DNA from 4 places in the Erwinia magellanica genome. Region 3 is predicted to be linked to each of the others. Evidence: predicted binding sites of a transcription regulator. Region 3 holds the regulator's gene; each other region holds the start of a gene.
The links. The regulator PurR, encoded in region 3, represses purine synthesis genes. The targets are predictions, from matches to a motif close to CANGCAAACGTTTGCNTG.
Positions count from the first base shown of each region.

Region 1: a site for PurR is predicted at 2,430-2,447, ahead of serA (phosphoglycerate dehydrogenase). Genes of this name have one in related genera too.
Region 2: a site for PurR is predicted at 1,105-1,122, ahead of glyA (serine hydroxymethyltransferase). Genes of this name have one in related genera too.
Region 4: a site for PurR is predicted at 1,648-1,665, ahead of pyrD (quinone-dependent dihydroorotate dehydrogenase). Genes of this name have one in related genera too.

Region 1 covers NZ_JBCHVC010000005.1:238,667-242,998, forward strand. The annotation lists gene AAH450_RS17985 (oxidative stress defense protein) at 1-402, shown strand, start outside; gene AAH450_RS17990 (LysR family transcriptional regulator ArgP) at 492-1,388, opposite strand; gene rpiA (ribose-5-phosphate isomerase RpiA) at 1,587-2,246, shown strand; gene serA (phosphoglycerate dehydrogenase) at 2,551-3,786, shown strand; gene AAH450_RS18005 (5-formyltetrahydrofolate cyclo-ligase) at 3,914-4,332, opposite strand, start outside.
Region 2 covers NZ_JBCHVC010000001.1:87,568-91,899, forward strand. The annotation lists gene hmpA (NO-inducible flavohemoprotein) at 1-900, opposite strand, end outside; gene glyA (serine hydroxymethyltransferase) at 1,235-2,488, shown strand; gene AAH450_RS00445 (3-phenylpropionate MFS transporter) at 2,598-3,734, shown strand; gene csiE (stationary phase inducible protein CsiE) at 3,740-4,332, opposite strand, start outside.
Region 3 covers NZ_JBCHVC010000001.1:904,308-908,639, forward strand. The annotation lists gene punC (purine nucleoside transporter PunC) at 62-1,252, opposite strand; gene punR (DNA-binding transcriptional activator PunR) at 1,365-2,279, shown strand; gene purR (HTH-type transcriptional repressor PurR) at 2,352-3,377, opposite strand; gene cydH (cytochrome bd-I oxidase subunit CydH) at 3,649-3,738, shown strand; gene AAH450_RS04185 (C40 family peptidase) at 3,776-4,332, opposite strand, start outside.
Region 4 covers NZ_JBCHVC010000002.1:743,216-747,547, forward strand. The annotation lists gene AAH450_RS10730 (sulfonate ABC transporter substrate-binding protein) at 1-938, opposite strand, end outside; gene ssuE (NADPH-dependent FMN reductase) at 948-1,499, opposite strand; gene pyrD (quinone-dependent dihydroorotate dehydrogenase) at 1,864-2,874, shown strand; gene AAH450_RS10745 (cell division protein ZapC) at 3,047-3,592, shown strand; gene AAH450_RS10750 (YcbX family protein) at 3,595-4,332, opposite strand, start outside.

The sequences.
Region 1 (4,332 bases), on a different contig from region 3:
CTGAAAGGCTATCGTGCGGTGCGTCAGGTGCAGGTTACGCTTCGCCAGCTGGACAAGCTGAATGAGCTACTGGACGGCGCACTGAAATCGGGCCTCAACGAAATCCGTTCTGTAGAACTGGGCGTGGCGAATCCTGACCAGTACCGTAATAAAGCGCGACAGGCGGCTATAGAGGACGCCACGCAGCAGGCAGGCGAGCTGGCAAAAGGGTTTAACGCTAAGCTGGGAGAGGTTTACAGCATCCGTTATCACGTAGCTAACTATCAGCCGATGCCGGTGGCCAGAATGTATAAGATGGCTGACGCGGCGCCCATGACTTCCGCCGCACAAACCTATGAGAAGCAGAGCATTCACTTTGACGATCAGGTAGACGTTGTTTTTGAGCTACAGCGCGGCCAGTAACGGATAACGTTTTCGCTGTCGGCTCATGCTGGCAGTTTCAGCATGAGATCGGCAACTTCAGGGCCTCCTTCGGGAGGCCTTTTTGCTGGTTATTCGCTCTGGCGCAGAACGCGATGGCCGTGGCCAATCAACGCATCGGTTACTTTACGCATCAGGCGGCTCTCCGGGGCGAAGCGGTGCCAGTAGAGCATCCGCCGCTGGAACAGGCCTGGCGTTAAGTCAATCAGTTCGCCCTCGGCCAGCTCACGTTCTATCTGCAAATGCGGGATCATACAGCAGGTGGTTCCCTGCCGCGCCAGCTGCACAAAGGCTTCAGAAGAGTTGACGATGTGACAGGGGACGCTGCCTGGCGACAGGTCAAAGTTCTGCTGCAAAAACGCCTGATGCATATCATCCAGATGGTCAAACGCCACCGCAGGCGCTTTCAGCAGGGCAGATCGGGTTACGCCGTTGGGAAAATAGCGTGCGGCGAACTCTTTCGAGCCGACAAACAGGTAATCCAGCGCGCCGAGCTGATCAACCAGACAGCTTGGCAGCGGCTGCGGCTGGATACTCACGGCCCCAACTACTTCCCCGCGACGCAGGCGCTCCTGGGTACGGCTCTCATCCTCTACCTGCAAATTCAGGCGGACCGGCGAGTCCGTTAACACGGTTTTCAGCGCCGGGAGCAGCCAGGTGGCCAGACTGTCGGCGTTGACCGCCAGCGAGAGCAGCAGAGGCGTGGTTCCGCCGTTTTCATCACCCAGCCATTGCTCCTCCAGCAGCTCGACCTGGTGCAGCAGCGCCAGCAGCTTTTGTCCCTGCTCAGTGGGGCGCGGCGGCACGGTACGTACCAGCAGCGGCTGACCAAACATATTTTCCAGCTGTTTGATTCGCTGGGACACAGCCGACTGAGTGATACAAAGCTTTTGTGCTGCGCGCTCAAAGCCGCGCTCGCGAATGACGGCATCCAGCGCCTGAAGCGTTCGATAATCCGGGCGTTTCATTGTGGGTATAAACTCTCTTTCAGGTGTGGAAACTGCACTATGCCATAAATTTGCCATTTTCCCCCAGGGCAATAATCACTTTATCGCTTTGTGGGCCGGCTTCCAAACTGCCAACAAATGCCGCGTGAAGGCGGTGATTTCTGACCGGGTTGTTTTATACTGGCGGCACACTTAAGCCCTTCGGAATTGAAACTGACCATGACACAGGATGAACTGAAAAAGGCCGTTGGCTGGGCCGCGCTGGACTATGTCTCTCCAGGCACCATTGTTGGCGTAGGAACGGGTTCCACTGCCGCGCATTTTATCGATGCATTAGGCTCTATCCGGCATCAGATTGAGGGGGCAGTCTCCAGCTCGGAGGCCTCTACCGAAAAGCTGAAAGCGCTGGGCATTCCGGTCTTCGATCTCAATGAGGTGGATTCTCTCTCTGTCTATGTTGATGGCGCGGATGAAATCAACGGCATGATGCAGATGATCAAAGGCGGCGGCGCAGCCTTAACGCGGGAAAAAATTATCTCTGCCGTTGCGGATAAGTTTGTCTGCATCGCGGATGAATCCAAGCAGGTAGATGTGCTGGGCCGCTTTCCGCTGCCGGTGGAAGTGATCCCTATGGCGCGCAGCTATGTGGCGAGAGAACTGGTTAAGCTGGGTGGCCTGCCGGAATACCGTCAGCATGTGCTGACCGATAACGGCAATATCATCCTCGACGTGCATAATCTGAAAATCCTTGACGCGGTTGCGCTGGAGAGGGCCATCAATGCGCTGCCTGGCGTGGTGACGGTAGGGCTGTTTGCGGCGCGTTCAGCCGACATTGCCCTGATCGGCACGGCCAATGGTGTTAAGACCATACAAAAATGATCTTACCGGCGCCGGAGCGGCGTCGGGTCATTGCAGCTAAAAAAACATCTTTTATGAGTGCAATGAAATTTGGTGACTTATGTCACATAACAGACCCCCGCAGGGTAATCCTGCTGATCCTGCCGCGCGCACCATGATTATCTGCCGAAATGTGCTGCCGCTCCCCGTCGCCATGCTACCGTGCAGGCAATCGTTTGTATTGCCGCAGAGCGAAAATTTGATATTTTGACAGAAGGCTAACTTATGCCCGGGTTAAGACAGGGGTAAGCTGGCACATCTGAAGTCTGCTAAATAGGGTCGGGAAATGGCAAAAGTATCACTGGAGAAAGACAAGATTAAGTTCCTGCTGGTGGAAGGCGTTCACCAGAGCGCGGTGGAAAACCTGCGCGCATCAGGGTACACCAACATTGAATTTCACAAAGGTGCGCTGGACAGCGAAGCGCTGAAAGAGTCGATCCGCGATGCGCATTTCATCGGTATCCGTTCGCGTACCAACCTCACTGAAGAGATTTTCGCCGCGGCGGAAAAACTGGTGGCAGTAGGCTGCTTCTGTATCGGCACCAATCAGGTTGACCTGAATGCAGCCGCTAAGCGCGGCGTGCCGGTATTCAACGCGCCATTCTCCAATACCCGATCCGTAGCAGAGCTGGTTATCGGCGAGCTGCTGTTGATGCTGCGCGGTGTGCCGGCAGCCAATGCCAAAGCCCACCGCGGCATCTGGAACAAACTGGCGGTAGGATCTTACGAAGCCCGTGGCAAAAAGCTGGGGATTATTGGTTACGGCCATATCGGTATGCAGCTGGGCGTGCTGGCAGAGAGCCTGGGCATGCACGTGTTCTTCTATGATATCGAGAACAAGCTGCCGCTGGGTAATGCCACTCAGGTTCGCCATCTCTCCGATCTGCTTAACATGAGCGATGTGGTCAGCCTGCACGTGCCGGAAACCCTCTCCACGCAGAACATGATGGGCGCAGAAGAGCTGGCGATGATGAAGCCGGGCGCGCTGCTGATCAACGCTTCTCGCGGCACCGTGGTGGATATCCCTGCACTGTGCAAAGTACTGGCAGATAAGCACCTTGCTGGCGCAGCGATTGACGTTTTCCCGGAAGAGCCGGCAACCAACAGCGATCCATTCAACTCGCCGCTGTGTGAGTTTGATAATGTGATCCTGACGCCGCACATTGGTGGATCAACGCAGGAAGCACAGGAGAATATCGGGATTGAAGTTGCCGGTAAGCTGGCAAAATATTCCGATAACGGCTCCACGCTCTCTGCCGTTAATTTCCCGGAAGTTTCTCTGCCGATGCATGGCGACCAGAGCCGTCTGCTGCATATCCACGAGAACCGCCCTGGCGTGCTGACGGCTATCAACAACATCTTTGCTGGTCAGGGCATCAACATCGCCGCCCAGTACCTACAGACAACTCCGCAGATGGGGTATGTGGTAATTGATATCGATGCGCCGCAGGATATTGCCAATACCGCGTTGCAGCTGATGAAAGCGATCCCCGGAACTATTCGCGCCCGCATGCTGTACTGAGCATAAAAAGAGGCAGAAGGTGAGTCTGACTTTCTGGCTGCCCGGCTGATACAGCCGCTTTATGCACCTGCTGGCACCAGCCAGTCAAGCCCCGGCAGATTTTCTGCCGGGGCTTTGCTTTATCTGCTTACCATTGCCAGATATGCGAAGGCGTAATGATTGCTGGCAGCGGCACATCCCACTCAGCCACCGGCAGCTCATCGACCTGCTGGCAGTCATGCGCCAGACCCACCGGTAAAAAGCCGTGCTGCTGCCAGTTTTGCAGCGTTCTGTCATAAAAGCCGCCGCCCATTCCCAGACGCTGTCCCTGCCGGTCAAAGGCCACCAGCGGCACCATCACCAGATCCAGCTCGTCCAGCGTTGCCAGGTGGCGTATATCCAGCGGCGGCTCAGGAATGTTCAGGCGATTTGGCGTCAGTAGGGTAGTGGGTTGGTAGCGGATAAAAAGAAGCTGTCCGGCAGAAAAGGGGTGAAGCACCGGCAGATAGACCTGCTGCTTGTGCTGCCAGAGTTTGGCAATCAGCGGTCGGGTACTCAGCTCGCCAT
Region 2 (4,332 bases), 820 kb from region 3:
CTTGCCGTTGTCGGCCGCATGGAACCACTGCACGCGGGAAGGGTGCTGGCGGGAGGCGAGCACATCCAGCATTGCCAGCATCGGCGTCTGGCCAACGCCAGCGGAAATCAGCGTAACCGGCGTCTCTGGAGCGATATCCATAAAGAAATCTCCTGCCGGCACCGCCAGCTGAAGCTCATCACCCAGCCGGGCATGCTGATGCAGCCAGCCAGAAACGGTACCACCCGGCTCATGACGTACGGCAATACGATAGTCACGACCATTCGGCGCGCGGGTCAGGGAGTACTGGCGGATCTCCTGATTAGCGAACGTTTTGTTACGCAGCCAGACGCCGAGATACTGCCCTGGCTGATAATCCGCTACCGGCTTGCCATCTGCCGGGCTGAGAATAAAGCTTTTGATGACTTCACTCTCCACAGTGATTTCGCTGATGCGAAACGTCCGTGGTGTCCGCCAACCCCCTGTTTGGTTCTCCGCTTGCTGATAAAGCTGCGCTTCGCGCTGGATAAACACATTTGCCAGCACGCCATACGCCTCGCCCCAGGCGTTCAGCACCTCTTCCCCTGGGCTTAACATCTCATCCAGCGTGGCCAGCAGATGCCTGCCCACTATCTGATACTGATCGGGCTGAATGGCAAAGCTGGTGTGCTTTTGCGCTATTTTCTCTACTGCCGGTAACAGAACCGCAAGATTTTCAATATTGCTGGCATAGGCGCAGATGGCATTAAACAGCGCTTCACGCTGGTTGCCGTTACGCTGGTTGCTCATATTAAAAATATCTTTCAGCTCCGGGTTATGGCTGAACATGCGATCGTAAAAATGGGCAGTCAGGCTGGGACCTGTGGCCAGCAGCGCCGGAATAGTGGATTTAACGATGGCGATAGTTTTAGCGTCTAACATAGGTGACTCCCTGCGGGGTTTATAAAGTTGCATTTTAAATACATCTTATAGCTCTTTAACATGCATTGTAAATGCACCTTTAGTTAGCAGGGAGATTTAACGCTGCGATCGGTGCCGCAAAGATGAAAAATCCACAGGTTGGAGATGATGAAAATTCCCGCTGTAAAGGGTTGCAAAAACCGTATAAAACCCTTGCCAGACGGCAGGCCAATCGTTTGCGTATAAAACACGCTTTGTGGCTACCCTTCAGCAGGTAAAACAGTTTACACTGATGGCCTTCGCCCACACGGGCCGTTCAATACCGAATATTTGGTTAGCCAGTCAGGAGATGCGGATGCTAAAGCGTGATATGAATATTGCCGACTATGATGCCGAGTTATGGCAGGCAATGGAGCAGGAAAAAGTGCGTCAGGAAGAGCACATTGAACTGATTGCTTCAGAAAACTACACCAGTCCACGTGTCATGCAGGCGCAGGGTTCTCAGCTGACCAACAAATATGCCGAAGGCTATCCGGGCAAGCGCTACTACGGCGGCTGTGAATATGTCGATATCGTTGAGCAACTGGCGATTGACCGTGCAAAAGAGCTGTTTGGCGCTGATTACGCTAACGTTCAGCCGCACTCCGGCTCTCAGGCTAACTTCGCTGTTTACACCGCGCTGCTACAGCCGGGCGACACCATTCTGGGGATGAACCTGGCACATGGCGGTCACCTGACCCACGGCTCTCCGGTAAACCTCTCCGGTAAGCTCTATAACGTGGTGCCTTACGGCATCGACGAAACCGGCAAAATCGATTACGAAGATCTCGCTGCACAGGCTCAGAAACACAAGCCTAAAATGATTATTGGTGGTTTCTCCGCCTACTCCGGCATCTGTGACTGGGCAAAAATGCGCGAAATTGCAGACAGCATCGGGGCCTGGCTGTTTGTGGATATGGCGCACGTGGCTGGCCTTATCGCCGCTGACGTCTATCCAAACCCGGTTCCTCATGCCCATATCGTGACCACCACTACCCATAAAACCCTGGCGGGTCCGCGTGGCGGCCTGATCCTGGCAAAAGGCGGTGATGAAGATCTCTATAAAAAGCTGAACTCTGCCGTGTTCCCCGGCGGCCAGGGCGGCCCGCTGATGCATGTGATTGCCGGTAAAGCGGTAGCGCTGAAAGAAGCGATGGAGCCTGAGTTCAAGGTTTATCAGCAGCAGGTGGCGAAAAACGCTAAAGCGATGGTGGAAGTGTTCCTGGAGCGCGGCTACAACGTGGTTTCTGGCGGCACCCATAACCACCTTTTCCTGCTGGATCTGGTTGATAAAAACCTGACCGGTAAAGAAGCGGATGCCGCTCTGGGTCGCGCTAACATTACCGTGAACAAAAACAGTGTGCCAAACGATCCCAAAAGCCCGTTTGTGACTTCAGGTATCCGTATTGGTTCGCCTGCCGTGACCCGTCGTGGCTTCAAGGAAGCAGAAGTCCGTGAATTAGCTGGCTGGATCAGCGACATTCTTGACAATATCGGCGATGAAGGCACCCAGGAACGGGTTAAGAAGCAGGTTCTGGAAATCTGTGCGCGCTTCCCGGTCTACGCATAACAACGCGTAATGTTCCGGCAGTTGTAAGCGACATTAACGGGGCCTCTGGCCCCGTTAATTGATCTTAAGCCTGACCTCTGAGAAAGTAGCGCTCAAAACCGGAGGGAACATGGCGATTCGTTCAGCATACTGGCTCGGTCTGGGCTACTTTACCTATTTTTTTGCTTACGGCGTCTGGCTCCCTTTCTGGGGCGTCTGGCTGAAAGGCAGCGGCCTTGAGCCGGAAAAGATTGGCCTGCTGCTGGGCTGTGGCATGATTGCCCGTTTCCTTGGCAGCCTGTTGATTGCCTCCCGCGTTACCCATCCTGCCCAACTGATCACCGCGCTGCGCCTGCTGGCGATGCTGACGCTGTTTTTTGCGCTCAGCTTCTGGATAAGCGCTTTCTGGATCTGGCTGCTGCTGGTGATGGTCGGCTTTAACCTCTTCTTCTCTCCTCTGGTTCCCCTGAGCGATGCGCTGGCCGCCACCTGGCAAAAACAGATAGGAATGCCCTACGGGCCGGTGCGGCTGTGGGGGTCGCTGGCCTTTGTTATCAGCTCGGCGTTAACGGGCGTCCTGGTCAGCGCTTTCTCCACGCAGGCTATTCTGGTGATGCTCTGTGCCGGCATCGTCGCCATGACGGGCGGCATGCTGTTACGGCCTTCGGTGATGCCGCTGGGGGGTGTCAAACAAGTTGAGCGGGCGGGCTGGAGAGAGTGGCGACGAATGCTGCAAGAGAACGCGGTCTGGCGGTTCCTGCTCTGCGTGACGCTGATGCAGGGCGCGCATGCGGCCTACTATGGCTTCAGTGCTATCTACTGGCAGGAGGCGGGCTATTCGGCCAGCGTGGTCGGTTATCTCTGGTCACTGGGCGTGGTGGCGGAAATCGTGGTATTCGCCTCCAGTAACCGCCTTTTCCGCCGCTGGGGCGCGCGGGATCTGCTGCTGCTTTCAGGCGTGTGCGCCCTGGTGCGCTGGAGCCTGATGGCTTCTACCACCGCCTTACCCTGGCTGATTGTGGCGCAAATCCTGCACTGCGGCAGCTTCACCGTTTGTCATCTGGCGGCCATGCGCTTTATCGCAGCCCGTGAAGGCGGCGAAGTGATCCGCTTGCAGGCAGTTTACTCCGCGCTGGCGATGGGGGGCGGAATAGCGGTGATGACCATGGTCGTTGGCGTGCTGTTCCAGCATCTGCAAGGGAACGTATTTTGGGTGATGGCACTGATAGTGGTGCCAGCCCTGTTTATGCGGCCCAAAGCGGCCTGATCCTGTCAGGACTCCAGCAGCAGCCGGATGCGCTGCTGCTGATGTGCCTGTAGCGGAAGTTCTGCATGGATCAACGGCGGGGAATACAGCGGCAGAGGCGTGGCATAAGGGGTGATCACCAGTGCCGTTCCTTTTGGCGCACTGTTGCGCTGAAATTCCGTCACGTCCAGATATTTGATGTTCAGCGGCAGCAACGTCAGCTCCCGGAGCTGCTGTTCCACTTCCCGCTCCAGCTCAGGGTCTTTGCCGGTTAACAGCAGCACCTGCTTCTCCTGCAAAGCGCTCTCCTGCATCAGCCAGGCGCCAAAAATAATGGCGATTAGCCCCATCTCCTCCTGAGAGAAAGTGAGCGCGTACTGTTGTTCAAACCCTGCTACCGCAGCCTGGGTTGTTCGCAACAGCCGGGGATAGAGGCGGGTAACTTCTTCAGTCAGGCTTTGATCGATCCCCACACCAAACAGCGCCCGTTCCAGCGCCTGAGAAAGATGGGTATAAAGCTGATCGCTCAGTCCCCGATCGTCGCTGAAGCGCATGCCGGAAAGAGCCTGAAAACGTTCAATCATCTGGCGGACAGCTTCTAACAGCTGCTGCTCATACT
Region 3 (4,332 bases):
GCTCACGTCAGGCACAATTCAACGGAATATTGTTAGTGTGCTAATCAATTAATTCAAGCCGTTAGCGCCCGCCATGTGCGCCCGCCAGAGCCATCTCTTGTGATTTCACACGTTGTAAAATATAGCCGATTATCGACAAAACGACAGTGGAGAGCATAACCAGCGAGGTGGTAAACAGGGAGCTGGTGATAAACGTCGACACAATCAGGCTGGCAACACAGCATAAACCCAGCTGTAGCGTGTTCTGCAAGGCAGCAGCTTTGCCGCTGGATTGCGGAAAGGGCAGCAGAGCATTAGCGACCACAATCGGATAAATCGCACCATTTGCCAGCGCCATACCACAGAAAGGCGTCAGCAAAGCATACAGGGAAGGTTCCGGCAGTTGAGCGGCAATAAAGAAGGCGACGATACTCACGCCATAAAGAGCCAGCAGCCAGGGTAACAGCGCGCTTCCCTCAAGGTGTTTCAGCAGGCTGCGGCAGCCATACCCGCCAATCAGGAAAGCGAGCGTTTGCGGTACATAGCTCAGGCCGATATCTCCGGGCGTCATGCCCAGCGCTCCCAGGATGAAAGGAGACCCTGTTAACCAGGCAAAGAAGCTGGCTGAACAGGCGGCATATATCAGCACGTTACCGCTGTAGACCGGGGATTTTAACAGGCTGATAAAGCTCATCTTCTCACTGACTGTCTGAGTTGCCTCTTTACGGGGTGACGCAAGAAACAGAGTACAAATCAGCAAGGCAACCGCGACCAGCAACAGCGTGATAAAAATCGCACGCCAGGTAAAGTGGTTAAGCAGCCAGGCACCCAGCAGCGGGGCAAGCGCGGGCGAAAGGGCGACCAGAGGCATGATTGAGGCAAAAACGCGGTTAGCCTGCGCGGCCGGATAGCGGTCAACAACCAGCGCCTGCCAGCTCACTGCGGCGGCACAGATGCCGATGGCCTGCGCAAATCGAAGCGCCAGCAGCAGGGAGGCGGATTGCACCCACCACATCGCGGCACAGCTGATGGCAAACAGACTCAGGCCCATCAACAGCACGGGCTTGCGGCCAATACGATCGGAAAGCGGCCCCCAAATCAGCTGACCGCTGGCAAAACCGGCCAGAAACAGGCTGAGGCTGGCGCTGATGATGCCCGCGCTGGTTTGCAGGTCTTGCTGCATAGCGATAAAAGCAGGCAGGTACATATCGGTCGCGAGAAAACCCGCAACGCTGAGTAGCGCCAGGTAAACAATAAATCCTTTTGAAGGCATTTTTTCTCTCTTACAGGTAATGAATCGAACGCCGCAGAGTGTAAACGCGTGTCAATCAGCTTGTGAAACGGTAATATTTGCCTCTTCCCTTCAAAAAAATTGCAGGCAGCTTATGTGGTCAGAACACGCTTTGGAAGTTGTTGATGCCGTTGCCCGTTCGGGCAGTTTCACCGCAGCCGCGGCTGAGCTGCACCGCGTTCCCTCCGCTATCAGCTATACCGTGCGGCAGCTGGAGGAGTGGCTGGCAGTACCCCTGTTTGAACGGCGGCACCGGGATGTGGTGCTGACCGAAGCGGGACGGGTATTTGTGCAGGAAGGGCGAAGTGTTATCAAAAAAATGCTCGCCACCCGGCGGCAGTGTCAGCAGGTGGCCAACGGCTGGCGTGGACAGATCAATATTGCCGTCGATCGGATAGTCAAACCTCAGCGCACGCGCCAGCTGGTGGTGGACTTTTACCGCCATTTCCCCGACATGGAGCTGCATCTGTCGCCAGAGGTGTTCAACGGCGTCTGGGATGCGCTGGCCGATGGCAGGGTTGATGTGGCCATTGGGGCTACTCAGGCTATACCTGTGGGCGGCCGTTTTGCCTTTCGCGATATGGGAGCACTGAACTGGCGCTGCGTGGTGGGAGCAGATCATCCTCTGGCGCAGCACCGGGAGCAGGTTATCAGCGAAGAGGCGATCCGGGAATGGCCCTCGCTGGTGCTGGAGGACACCTCGCGAGCGCTCCCCAAACGAACAACCTGGACCCTGGATAATCAGCGGCGGCTGGTGGTGCCAGATTGGGAAAGTGCTTTCGACTGTCTGTCAGCCGGGCTGTGCGTGGGCATGGTACCGGGACATTTTGCCCGGCCTCTGTTGAAACAGGGCACACTGCACGAGCTAAAGCTGGCAGCCAGTTTCCCCGACAGCCCCTGCTGCGTCAGCTGGTCTGAACAACAGGCGTCACCGGCGCTGAGCTGGCTACTCGATTATCTGGGTGAGAGCGATACGCTGAACAGCGAATGGCTGCGCGAAGAGGAGTAAAAAGCCTGAACAGCGCAAGCCGGGGGTAAAATATGCCCCTGGCTTGCAGCAGGAAAGAGGCAGGCAGAAGGCTTAGCGGCGGTAATCCAGGAAAGGACCGTCAGCGACCGAGCGACGTTCGATCAGGGAAGGATGTACCTCAATGGTCTGCGGATCTTCCCGTTTGCTGGTGATACGGTCCAGCAGCATATCGAAAGCGGTCTCGCCTAAGCGCTCTTTAGGCTGATGAACGGTAGTCAGTGCTGGTGTAAAGTAACGGGCGTTGCGCACGTTATCATAACCGATCACCGATATATCCTGCGGAACCCGTAACCCCATCTCGTCCGCAGCGCAAATGGCGCCCATGGCCATGACGTCACCGCCACAAAAGACCGCCGTTGGTCGCTGTTTCTGCGATAAAATCTGCTGCATCGCCTGATAGCCAGACTCCGGTTCGAAATCTCCCTGCACCAGCCACTCTTTACGGAGCGTAATATTGGCTTCAGCCAGCGCCTTCAGGAAGCCGGCATGGCGGCCGCCACCGGTATTGCGCTCCATTTGTCCGGGGATCACGCCGATATCGCGGTGACCCCGATCGATCAGGTAGCGCCCGGCCAGATAGCCGCCCTCAAAAGCGTTATCCAGCACGGTATCGGTGAAGTCTCCGCGAGACTCGCCCCAGTCCATAACGACCATCGGGATATTGCGGTTCTCTTCCAGCATTTTGATCAGCGGATCGGGATACTCAGAGCACATCACCAGCAGACCGTCCACGCGCTTTTGCGCCATCATCGACAGATAGGCCTGCTGCTTTTGCAGATCGTTATGGGCATTGCCCAGGATCAGGGTATAGCCTTTTGCGAAACAGCGGTTTTCCACCGCTTCAATAATCTCGGCAAAGTAGGGCGCTTCGCTGGAGGTGGCTAACAGACCAATAGTTCTGGTGTGATTAACCTTAAGGCTGCGGGCCACTGCACTGGGGGAATAGTGCAGCGATTTAATTGCAGCCCAGACGGCCTCCCGCGTCTCTTCGGCGACAAAGCGGGTTTTATTGATGACGTGGGAGACGGTGGTGGTCGACACCCCGGCCTGCTTTGCCACATCTTTAATTGTTGCCATGAACTAGCTACTCCTGCGCTTATCTCAACGTGTTGATAAGCCTGTTGTTAATCGTTTGCCTGAAAAGAGTAAAACCTGACGTCTTAAATCGGTTTAAGTTGCTGTCGGATTCGTCAGGAAGGAAAAGAGTGGTCGTCCGCAGAATTGTGACTGAGCGGACGTTGCGCAACAAAAAGAATTCTAACAAGGCTGAGCAGAGAAAACGAGATTTTTACCGATAAGTATGGGAAAATTGATAACACTATTAACTGTAGGGCTATTCAGAGGATATATGGATACCGATTTAAAGTTCTCATTACTGACCACGGTTTGCGCTTTGGTGATGATTATGGCGTTCAGCTTTACCGCCATCATGCACTAACTATAAAAGGGGCCTGATCGCAGGCCCTTTATAACGCTTAGCGGATGGTTTTCGGCGTCATCATCCGACGGGCGCCAATATAGTGACGCTGCCAGTAATCCTCGCCCAGCGCGCTTACCTGAATATCCTTGCCGGTACGGGGGGACTGAATGAACTTACCGTCACCCAGATAGACGCCAACATGGTCAGCAACCCCGCGTCCATTAATGCGGAAGAAGACCAAATCCCCTTTTTCCAGCTCATCACGTTTGATCGAGGCGGCATCGCGCAGATGATACATTTCGTTAGCGGTGCGCGGGATTTTAAACTTCACCAAATCCTTATAGGCATACCAGACCAGCCCGCTACAGTCGAAGCCGGTTTTTGGTGAGGTTCCGCCCCATTGATAGGGTTTACCCAGCTGGCCCATCAGTTTGTTCATCGCAGTTTCACGAGCTTTCTGATAGCGGGCACGATGCGCCTTGCTCAACTTCAGCGGTGCCGGGTCGAGATCGGCTGTCAGCGCTTCCATTTGTGCTGCTTTACCGCGATGCCGTCCGTAACGCTTTTTACTGCCATTAACGCTTTTCTTTTTATATCTGCCGGGAGTAACGG
Region 4 (4,332 bases), on a different contig from region 3:
TGCCAGATACGGCTGGCGATCTCAACTTTTACCGGCATTAAATGGTTGGCATAAAACAGGTCGGCAGTTTGCTGCTGCGCCTGGGCCGTTTTCTCGCTGACCGGGCTGATGCTGGTTGGTGGACGATGATCCAGATAAGTCGCCACCACCGGCTTCGGCAATCCCATCGCCTGGGCCAGCAGGTCAATACTTTGCGATCTGTCGCTCAGCGTCAGCGCATCAGCCTGACTGAAAGTGGCGAGCACCTTGCTGATAAACGGCCCGTTTGCCTGAGTAAAGGGGCGCGTTGCCAGATAGAAAGATCCGGTCTGATTGAGCTGGCTACCGTCAGTCAGCACCCGGACGCTGCCCTGCTGTAACGCGGCGGAATAATAGGGATCCCAGATAGCCCAGGCATCCACATCACCCTGCTGGAAGGCGGCACGGGCATCGGCGGGCGTCAGGTAGGCGGGCTGGATATCTTTAAATGACAATCCCGCTTTTTGCAGCGCTTTAAGCAGCAAATTGTGTGAGCTGGAACCTTTCTGGAAGGCCACTTTATGTCCTTTCAGATCGGCCACCGTCTTAAACGGACTGTTCTTCGGTACCAGGATCACTTCTGCTTTGGGTTTTGGCGGTTCAGCACCGACGTAAAGCAGATCCGCGCCCGCAGCCTGAGCAAAGATTGGCGGGATATCACCCGTACTGCCCAGATCGATGCTGTTGACGTTTAATGCCTCAAGCATTTGCGGGCCTGCCGGGAATTCCACCCATTTAATCTGCGTCTGCGGGAACTGCTTCTCCAGCAGATGATGCGATTTGGCCAGCACCATACTCACCGACCCTTTTTGGTAGCCGATGCGAAACGTTTTTGGGGCGTCTGTGTCGGCAGCAACTGCCGAACCTGCCAGCACGCTGGTCAGCGCCAGGGCAGAAAAAATACGGGCTAAAAGCGTCATCTCTCTTCCTTATACCGCGACGGCAAACGGTTGATGACGGCGAGCCAGCGCAGCCCAGAAAGTCTCAACGGATTCATCAATACGATCTTTTAAAACAGGAGAGAGTTCAGGGGTGCGATCGTAGTGGGTAATCTGGGTGTCATCTGCAAACACGCCATGCAGCACTTCCTGCGCCTTCAGGGCGTTCAGAACGGGCTTAAGCGCATAATCGACGGCCAGCATATGGGCGACAGTACCGCCTGTAGCCAGTGGCAGCACCACCTTGTGTTCCAGAGCGCGTTCAGGCAGCAAATCCAGCAGCGTTTTTAGCGCACCGGAGAAAGAGGCTTTATAAACGGGGGTCGCCACAATAAGGCCGTCAGCCTGGGCTAAATCTTCTTTCAGCGCCAGCAAAGCCGGAGAGTCAAAACGCGCATATAAGAGATCTTCAGGAGCAAAGTTATGCAGATTCCAGGGAATGACTTCCACGCCGCGCTTTTCAAGCAGTTGCTGACAGATCGTCAGCAGGGCGGTAGAGCGTGAGGGAAAGCGAGGACTTCCCGCCAGAGTAATAACGCGCATCATTTCTCCTTATAACCAAAAGTTATTGAACTAAGAAATTCGGTAACTGTGAGGTCTATCCTGACAGAGAGAGGAAGGAGGCTTAAATGATTTATCCGGCATATTTATGTCGATTTTTGGCAATAGCGCCTGAGAGGCAGGATTATTAAACGCTAACGTTTTACTTTCCGGGGAAAGGACTTTACCATTTTCCCCCGCGCCTGCAGCGTCACTGCACCGCACTTTGGCCGTTTGGCCCTCCGACAATAAAAATAAGGGGAGCGCTGTAGAGTGACGCAAAACGCATTTTTCAGGGTTGCTGTCGCCAGGCGATAACAACTTTTGTCCTATCCAGGCCTGATATCTCGGGCATTCAGGAGCGATCATGTACTACCCCTTTGTCCGTAAGGCACTTTTTCAGCTTGATGCGGAGCGTGCCCATGAGCTGACGTTACACCAGTTGCAGCGCGTGACAGGTACCCCTTTAATGCATCTGGTGCGCCAGTCTCTGCCTTTTAAACCGGTTAACTGTATGGGCCTGACGTTTAAAAATCCGCTGGGCCTTGCTGCCGGTCTGGATAAAAACGGGGAATGTATAGACGCTTTTGGCGCAATGGGCTTCGGGTTTATTGAAATTGGCACCGTCACGCCGCGTGCGCAACCGGGTAACGATAAGCCACGCATGTTCCGCGTGCTGGAAGCTGAGGGCATTATTAATCGCATGGGATTTAATAATCTTGGCGTGGATAACCTGATAGAGAATGTGAAAAAGGCCCATTTTGATGGCGTGCTGGGGATTAATATTGGCAAGAATAAAGATACGCCGGTAGAAACCGGCAAAGAGGATTATCTTACCTGCATGGACAAAATCTACGCCTATGCCGGATATATCGCGATTAACATCTCCTCGCCAAACACGCCGGGATTGCGCACGCTGCAATATGGCGAGGCACTGGACGATCTTTTAAGCGCAGTTAAACAAAAGCAGAAAGATCTTGAAGCGCTGCATCATAAATATGTTCCCGTCGCCGTAAAAATTGCCCCCGACCTGACAGAAGAAGAGTTGGTGCAGGTGGCCGACAGTCTGGTGCGTCATAATATCGACGGTGTGATAGCCACCAATACTACGCTGGATCGTTCACTGGTTAGCGGCCTGAAATATGCAGACGAAGCAGGGGGCTTAAGCGGTCGCCCGGTGCAGTTAAAAAGTACCGAAATTATTCGCAGCTTGTCAAAAGAGCTGCGGGGCAGGATGCCTGTTATTGGTGTGGGCGGCATTGACTCCCTGGTTTCTGCGCGGGAAAAAATCGCGGCGGGTGCTTCGCTGGTACAAATCTACTCCGGCTTTATTTATAAAGGGCCACCTCTGATAAAAGAAATTGTGACCCATCTGTGAGATAATTCTTAGTTAAACCGGCCAGGGGCTTTATTTTCGCCGCTGGCTCGTTTATATTTTCTCCTGTTTATCCATTATTTAGCCTGATTTGACCCGCTGGCAAACTGATATTCATTTTCAAATCCAGAGGGAGCACGCTGAGAAGGGCCATATTAAAACAACGGGATCCATCATGAGAATTAAACCTGACGACAGCTGGCGCTGGTTTTTTGATGCAGAACACGACCGCATGATGCTGGACCTGGCTGATGGGATGCTGTTCCGTTCCCGTTTTCCCCGCAAGATGCTCTCTCCTGATGCGTTTACTACCTCAGGATTTTGTGTTGATGATGCGGCACTTTTTTTTACTTTTGAAGAAAACTGTCGTAGCTGCGAACTCAATGCAGACCAGCGTGCAGAGCTGGTCCTGAATGCGCTGATAGCCTGCCGTTTCCTGAAGCCGCTGATGCCAAAAAGCTGGCATTTTGAAACGCACCGGCAGGATGGCTGGACGCCGACAGTGGGTGAACTGGTCAGCGTGAAGCTGTGTGAAAACGGCGAACAAGCCGTATTGCTGGTGGCAGAAAGCGGAGAAAATGCTGCACTCTGTCTGCTTGCTCAGCCCCAGTTAACGCTGGCAGGACGCAGTATGGTGCTGGGTGATGCGATCAAAGTCATGCACGACAGGTTACAGCCGCACGCGCAATCGCGTCTTTTACAGCTGGCACAGGCGGTTTAAGTTTATTCAGTCAGGATGATATTACCCGCTGGAATACAGCTGCAACTGAGGATCGTACCGTTATCACGAACGGCGCCTTTCTTCATCGGCTTAACTTCCCCTGAAACCAGCGTCATCCTGCAACTACCACAAATCCCGGCGCGGCAAGAGTAGGGGATATGGTAGCCCTGCATTTCCAGCTGCTCCAGAAGCACCTGCTGATTATTCCCCGTGAAGCTTTCACCCTGCCAGCTTATTGTGATGTTTTCCGCACTGCTGTTTTCAACTTCCAGTGATTCAGTGACCTGGCCCGCACCATAGGGGCGGGGGGACTTGCTGGCCACAACCTGAAGTTCGTCTCCCGCGCGCATAATACCGCTGGTTCGGGCTATCAGGTTAAGGCCAAAATCGATGTCGCCACTGCCATCCATCGCGGTGCGGAATTTTTGTAGCGTGGAGAGCGGTTCTCCGCTGGGATGCTTGCGGCCGCGCTCGGGGCTGACGGTGGTAAAGATGCAGCGGCTGCACGGCTTTGGCACGTCGAAGAGAATGTCGCCAATGCGCACGGTTGACCAGCTGTCTTCTGCCCATGCCGTCGCGCCGGTGACCACAATGTTAGGCCTGAATTGCTCAAGCTTTACGCCTGCCGGGCAGCGCTGACGTAAATCGTGCAGCGAGGCGTCGTTAATCAGCAAAAACGGAAAGCCATCCGCAAAGCCCAGCGGCACCTGTTCAAAATTTTTCACCCGACGCGTCATCTC